2 regions of the Paenibacillus sp. FSL R7-277 genome follow, and region 2 is predicted to be linked to the other one. Evidence: riboswitches for the same ligand, from Rfam matches in the RefSeq annotation. Region 2 holds a riboswitch; the other holds the start of a gene.
The links. A riboswitch is a leader RNA that binds a small molecule or an ion and turns the genes downstream of it on or off. The one in region 2 is predicted to bind cyclic di-AMP.
Positions count from the first base shown of each region.

Region 1: linked by a shared signal. The riboswitch ahead of C173_RS17230 (hypothetical protein) and the one ahead of C173_RS32845 (alpha/beta fold hydrolase) in region 2 are both predicted to bind cyclic di-AMP.

Region 1 is NZ_ASPX01000055.1:65,534-68,944, forward strand. Features, by position in the region: gene arsC (arsenate reductase (thioredoxin)) at 426-845, opposite strand; cyclic di-AMP (ydaO/yuaA leader) riboswitch at 1,484-1,647, shown strand; gene C173_RS17230 (hypothetical protein) at 1,853-2,320, shown strand; partial or broken gene C173_RS17235 (3'-5' exonuclease) at 2,340-2,474, opposite strand; gene C173_RS17240 (suppressor of fused domain protein) at 2,658-3,401, shown strand.
Region 2 is NZ_ASPX01000033.1:154,586-157,996, forward strand. Features, by position in the region: gene C173_RS11975 (TrkH family potassium uptake protein) at 1-333, opposite strand, end outside; gene C173_RS32845 (alpha/beta fold hydrolase) at 345-1,160, opposite strand; cyclic di-AMP (ydaO/yuaA leader) riboswitch at 1,168-1,301, opposite strand; gene mnhG (monovalent cation/H(+) antiporter subunit G) at 1,300-1,659, opposite strand; gene C173_RS11990 (Na(+)/H(+) antiporter subunit F1) at 1,649-1,942, opposite strand; gene C173_RS11995 (Na+/H+ antiporter subunit E) at 1,942-2,424, opposite strand; gene C173_RS12000 (Na+/H+ antiporter subunit D) at 2,430-3,411, opposite strand, start outside.

The DNA of each region.
Region 1 (3,411 bases), on a different contig from region 2:
TGGATTTAATTAATGTAACATTATTCTGGAACTGACCGATCAAGTGACCACCCGCATGCGGCAAGCATGGGTGCCAAAGAGGAGGTCACTCTTGGCGTGTTCCTGCTGAAGCTCCTTCATCCACTGAAGCAGTTCTTCCAGCCCGGTACGGATATTGGAAAACACACAGTCCTTTGTTAGACCACCACATATACATGCTGGGATTCGGGCAGTATTGAGCTTCGCTTTATGTGGCAAGCTCGTTTCACCGCCAAGTTATCATCCATGCCAGGCGCACCCAAAAAACCGACCTAGTAATAAAGGTCGGGTTTAATTTGGGGTTTTAGCAAAAAAGATCTATTATACTTTACCTTCAATCAGTTCATGATAATTTACCATTATAGTTCTCTCCTATCTCATCAGCAGCAGTTATTCCACCATCGCGACTATTCACCCGTTTCAGCAAATTGTTTGATGCGCTCTCCCACTTGATCACGAACCTGCTGGAAGACTGCCCACTTCTCTTCATCTGTTCCTTGCGCTTTTGCCGGATCGTCGAATCCCCAATGCTCACGTTTCACCTGAGGCGGGGTAATGGGACACTTATCTGCTGCATCTCCACATAAAGTAATGACGAGATCAGAGCTGTTCAGCAGCTGCAGATCAATAATATCTGATGTTTGACCTGAGATATCTATACCTACTTCACTCATCGCCTGAACGGCTTTCGGATTCAACCCATGAGCCTCAATGCCTGCACTATACACATTCCATTCATTGCTCAAATATTTCTTAGCCCAGCCTTCGGCCATCTGACTCCGGCAGGAGTTTCCTGTACACAAAAAGTAAATGGTTTTCTTATCCATGAGTCGCATTCTCCTTTGATTTTAAAATAAGGTCAATGTTATATATAAACTCATTTTTTCTCGGAATAAAAGGTAAACCTACAAGTTCAAAGTGTTAGTATGTCCAAGTATCGGTAAGCACAACGCCCCTAGCATTTGCTCCCATAAAGCTTTATGTAGGCGTCCATTTTGCACTCTTGAGGATCTTATCCCAATCCGATGTTTCTTGCCATGCAACTTACGGCAAATGGCATTTGATAACAGAACTGATGTTCTCAGTTGATTATACCAGAACATTTATTCTCAATCCATTCCAATATTGGATTCATAATGGCGGCACTCCATACAAGCAAATAATTAATCGGGCTCTCCCCCATGTTCACCTGTAAAGGCAGACAATAAACTTCCTAGTTTCTACGCAACCAGTCTCAATCTCTCCGATTCTCTTTTATATAATCATGATTAAAGAAGCATTAAGATTCATTTAGCCCCATTTAGGTTGCATTAAAAAGTTAATAAATACGCGATAACTTCAGAAAATCGGGGATGAATGCGAGATTACAAGGGATTTTCTTCATTTTTATATCCTATAGAGTCTTATTTAGTCTCCTAGAGAACTTTCGGCATTTTACAAACAGTGATGCTCAGCGTAAGATTCCTTTTAACAAATGCTGAATTCCCGTCAGGCGGGAAGCGGGGGAACCAAATGGCTGTGGCCAGCCGAAATGGGGTGAATCCAAAGAAGATTGAACTCTTCACTGGTAGGACGACTCTCACCGTCCGAATCCGTCAGCTAACCTCGTAAGCACTGGAGAGAGCCTGCATTAACCATGCTTTTTTGCTGCGATCCCGCAAAACCTTTCCATTACACTTATCCATCGTACAGAAAACCAAATATTCCGTTTGGCTTGAGCATGCTGCTGTATGTGAGAATGAAACTGAACTGTCAGCCTATGTAGCCACAGCTGAGCAGACCCATAATCTGCAGCGTTATATGAAATCTATAGACAACCTAGGAGGCATTATTCATGATTAACGCCAGACTGTCACGAATCGAGTTGTTCGCATTTAGCTGCCGCCCTTCCTTCATGCATATTTCAGAGCCTTACGGATACTGGTATGGGGTGTTGAAGTTAACCTTCGGAGGACAGATCAGCTATGGGAATTGCATTCTTTGTGCGGGTGACAATGCGGTGGATTTAATCAAATGGGGCTCTTTTCTGAAAGAGATATGTCATTGTACTGCAGAAGAAGCCACAGAATACGTCCGGATGCACGGACAAGAATGGGCCCCCAATCAACTTAACATGATCAAGACTGCACTCGATAGTATGTTCATTCAAAATGACCAAATCCGAATGAAGGTAGGAGCCGGATCGGAGCGGTATCGCCATCAAAGGACAAAGCAAAGAATCCATTCAATTAATACGGTGAAGAGTCATCTGAATCCAACCATTTTATTTGCAGAATCAGTATCCTATTATTCACTGCTATAGACATGATCAATTTAAATTATCAAACCTTCAATTGGTCAAAAATCTTAACGAATATTTTCGCGAAGTTCTTGGCATCATCGATACCTCTATGGTGAGTACCTTCAAGCGGCAATTCAAGCATAGTCAAGGCTCTCTCCATGCCTACGCCCCGCTTGCGGTCATTTTCCCAACAGGTGGCTTCCAGATCAAAAATGATATAGTTCATATCTGCTCCTTTTGAAATTCGAATCGATAGACCCATCGCTCCGGGGCTATGTCTTTTGTTATACTTCCAAGTGAGGTTTCAAATACTTCATTTCGCACTTTAATATACACCCACACAGAGGAGCGCAAAGACATGAACTTTTTCAAAAAACTGTTTGGCGGCAAGGAAATGGGCAAATCGGAAGATGGTACCACCATTTATGGTTATGACGCTTCGGATGAGCAGCAGGTTACGCCTCCCGCCAATATTTTGTACATGGAAGATTTAAACGAACATTTCAATCGGGTCTTTCCAAACCGGGAAACTGGCGTGTTCCACGAACTGATTTCAGACATCGTACATATTGATGTAAATATTATGGAGGCTACACCTGATGAGCCCTACCGGGTGCTGTACACCAATGGGATGAGCGATCTGCCGCTGACGCTCCCTCAGGAGATCCGTAAAGAGTATAAGCATCTGGAACGCGCGGAGCTGATGATGTTTTTGCCGGCGGACTGGCCGCTTACGCAGGAGGATTTTGAAGTGGAGGAGAACTACTGGCCGATCCGCCTGATGAAGATGCTTGCCCGATTCCCGCATATGTATCAGACGTGGCTTGGATACGGACATACGATCCCCAACACGGAGGATTACGAGCCTTACGCGGATAACACGGAGCTGTCCGGTGTGATCCTGTATGCTCTGTCGGAAGAGGTTAGCACCGTCCATACGAAAGATGGCAATCAGGTTCAGGTTTATTTCCTGGTTCCGCTGTACCGGGAGGAAATGGAGTTCAAGCTGGAGTCCGGTATAGACGAACTGGTGGCCAAGCTGTTCGAGCTTCCAGAGGATTTCCTCGTTCTGAATCCGAATAGACGCAACGCCTGTAAATAACTGCCCGGAA
Region 2 (3,411 bases):
CCCCATGATCACGGCGATCAAAACACTGAATGTCATAAATCCCAAACCGCCAATTTGAATCAGAAGTAGGATAATGACCTGTCCAAAATGAGAAAAATCGGTACCGGTATCAAGTACAACGAGTCCCGTTACACATACGGCTGAAGTTGAAGTAAACAGTGCTGCCAGCCACCCTATACTAAGTCCGCTGGACGAAGATATCGGCAAGACCAGCAGCACTGTACCAAGAAATATAGGGACTGCAAAACCGAGTAAAATGATTCTGGATGAGGTCAGTCTGAGATTTGTGATGAAGGATGAGATTTTGTTAAAGAACATATCATTGGCTCCCATTATAATTCAAGTTAGCTGCCAGCTGCCGCCCGCTGAAAACTATGCTGTTCCCTAAGATAATCCAGTAATATACGGTTGAAGAGCTGGGGTTGACACAGATGAGTCGGATACATCGCATCCTCAAGGATCGCCAGACGGGCAGACGGATACTTGCTGGCTGTTCTTTTCACCTGCTCCAGCGCCCATTCATTCTGATTCCCGGATACAACAAGAACAGGAATCTGCAGCCGTAATGCGAACCCGTAGCTGTCCGTTTGTCTAAGTGCCAGCCGCTGCTTAATTAATTCCGTTGTCCGTTCATGCACAAGCTCTTTCCTGAGAATATGATAAGCCGAGAGCCACTTATTGTAGGTGATGCGCAAGGAACGGACGAACATTTCGGCAGGAAGATAATGGGCCGCCCATGCGCAGACCTCAAAGATTCCTTTCATTTTACTGCCTCTCGCAGTGTAATCCTCCTGAAAATAACTGTCCACCAATACCATATTTATTATCCGTTCAGGGTACAGGTAGGCGAATTTCTGGGCGAGCACAGCACCACTGGAACAAGCTACGATAACAGCCTTCTCTACAGATAAAGCGTCCAATAACAGCTTCAAATCTTCACATTGTGTGTCTACGATCCGGCTGATCTCCACATCCATTTTACCCGATTGCCCGTTCCCTCTCAAATCGAATACGATCACTTTGGCACGCTTGCTGAAATAATCCGCTTGCGGCTCAAACAGATGATGAGAGGTCGAATAATCATGAATAAAAACAATGGGCAGACCGCTGCCCGACATCTCATAATACAGCGACGTTCCATTCACTTCAATATGCGGCATATACAGTGCATCCTCTCATGAACGCTTGCGGGGTTAGCTGCCGGATTCGGGCCTGAAAGTAGCCCTACTCGTTTTTCCCGAGATTCACCCCATGTAACCTGGTTCCCCCGCTTCCTATAAGGAATTCAGCGATTAACTATTATTTTACAGACGTTTCCTTGCTTTCTTCCCCCAGCACCTTCAGGTCATCCTGAACGCTTCCCTTCCATAAGGGCACTCCGGAACGGTAGGCAGCCCGGCCATTTAAGTGACCTGCTACCGGTGAAGTGATGAATACAAATACAATCGCCAGCAGAAGCTTGACATTAACCGTTCCGTCTTTGAACCAAAAGTACAGGAAACCTCCTGTCAGCAAACACAATACCCCGAAGGTTGCACTTTTGGTAGCCGCATGTGAACGCAGATAGACATCGGGCAGCCGGACTAAGCCGAAGGCACTTAAGCCGCAGAAGACTGCACCCATTACCACAAGAATAGAGCTAATCAGTTCACCTGTCATTGGGGTTCCCTCCATCCTCTATAACGGCTCCCCGTTCAATATATCTGGCCAGTGCCGTAGTACCAATAAACGTCAGAATTCCGATAACCAGAATGACTTCTATAAAATCCTGGGTATCCAGCAGCATACTGAAGACGGTGATCATAGCGAGTACATGAATGCCGATCGTATCGAGTGCGGCAACCCTGTCGGAGCGGGTTGGCCCTTTCAGGAGACGGAACAGGCAGGCCAGCATCGCCAGAGCCAGAATGATCATGGCCACGGTTAGCATAACTGGGATCATTAACGGGTCACCTCCCTGATCGCTCGTTCGAAGGTGCCTCTAATCTGCGTGACCAGCAGCTGTGCATCTTTAATATCAATAGCATGAATGTACAGCGTCTTGCCATCCTTCGACACATCAAGAGTCAGGGTTCCCGGTGTCAGACAAATCAGGCACGAGAGCAGTGTGACCTCCCAGGGCGTGGCCAAGGCAGTCTCATAAGCAAAGATACCGGGACGTATAGCCAGTTTTGGACGGATGATATGGCCAATGACCACGAAATTCGAGACCGTAAGTTCACGGGCAAAGATCAGCAGAAGCTTCAGTACAGCCCATATACGTATGAGATAGAAGGTCCGGGGCTGGGACCTGGATTTCCTAAATAACAGTAAAAGTCCGATGCCCAGCAGATAACCTACTAAGAAGCTTGAGCCAGAGCCATTGTTATTTATCGCCATCCACAGAAAGGCAATCAACAGATTAAACAGGAATTGTAAGGCCATATTCACTACTCCTTCATTATGGCTTCAATATAAAGCGCAGGTGAAGCCAGAACCTCGCCAGCCTGCGATACATAAGTATACACATACTCCGCTCCGATCCCCATTGCAATCACAAGCAGCAGCAGGCCGGCAGCCACAGCCGAAGCAACCTTCAAGCTCACCTTAGGCTGCTCTTCCTTGGGTTCATTTCCCCAGAAGGCCAGCCTGAACACCTTCATCAGGGAGAACAGCACCAGAAAGCTTGATCCCAGACCAATGAGGGACAGCGTCAGCATCCCCTCGGACAACGCTCCACGGAGGATCATAATTTTGCCGGCAAAACCGCTAAGCGGCGGAATCCCCACCAGGGCGAGCGCCAGAATAAAAAACATCCAGCCGAGGAGCGGATACTTTCTGATCATCCCGCCCATACTGCCTAGCCGGTCAGTTCCGGCTGCGGATATAATCATCCCGCCCAGAATAAACATAAGTCCCTTGGCCAGCATATCGTGCAGCAGATAGAAGACTGCCCCATTCATTGAATCTGCAGTCCCTGCAGCAAGCCCAAAGGCTACAAATCCAACGCTGATAATGACGTTATAATTCAGAATCCGCGGGATATCCCTATAAGCCACTGCCCCCATGCTGCCCAGGATCATGGTAGCAGCAGCCATCCAGGCGATCCAGTCATGAGTGAAGCCGGGATCGTTCACGAACAACAACGTGAAGGTGCGGATGATTGCATAGAGTCCTACTTTGGTCAGCAGGGCACCAAACAACGCTCTGACAGCCGCCGGAGGTGCACTGTAGGACCCTGGAAGCCAGAAGAACAGGAATAGTCCTGCCTTCAGGGAGAATACAATCAAGAACAAAACAGCAATCACATTAAGCACGCCGCCTTGTCCCGCTTCAGCGATACGCTGGGACAGGTGGGCCATGTTGAGCGTTCCTACCGCTGCATAGAGATAAGCTACCGCAGCTACGAACAGTGTCGAGGATACGATATTA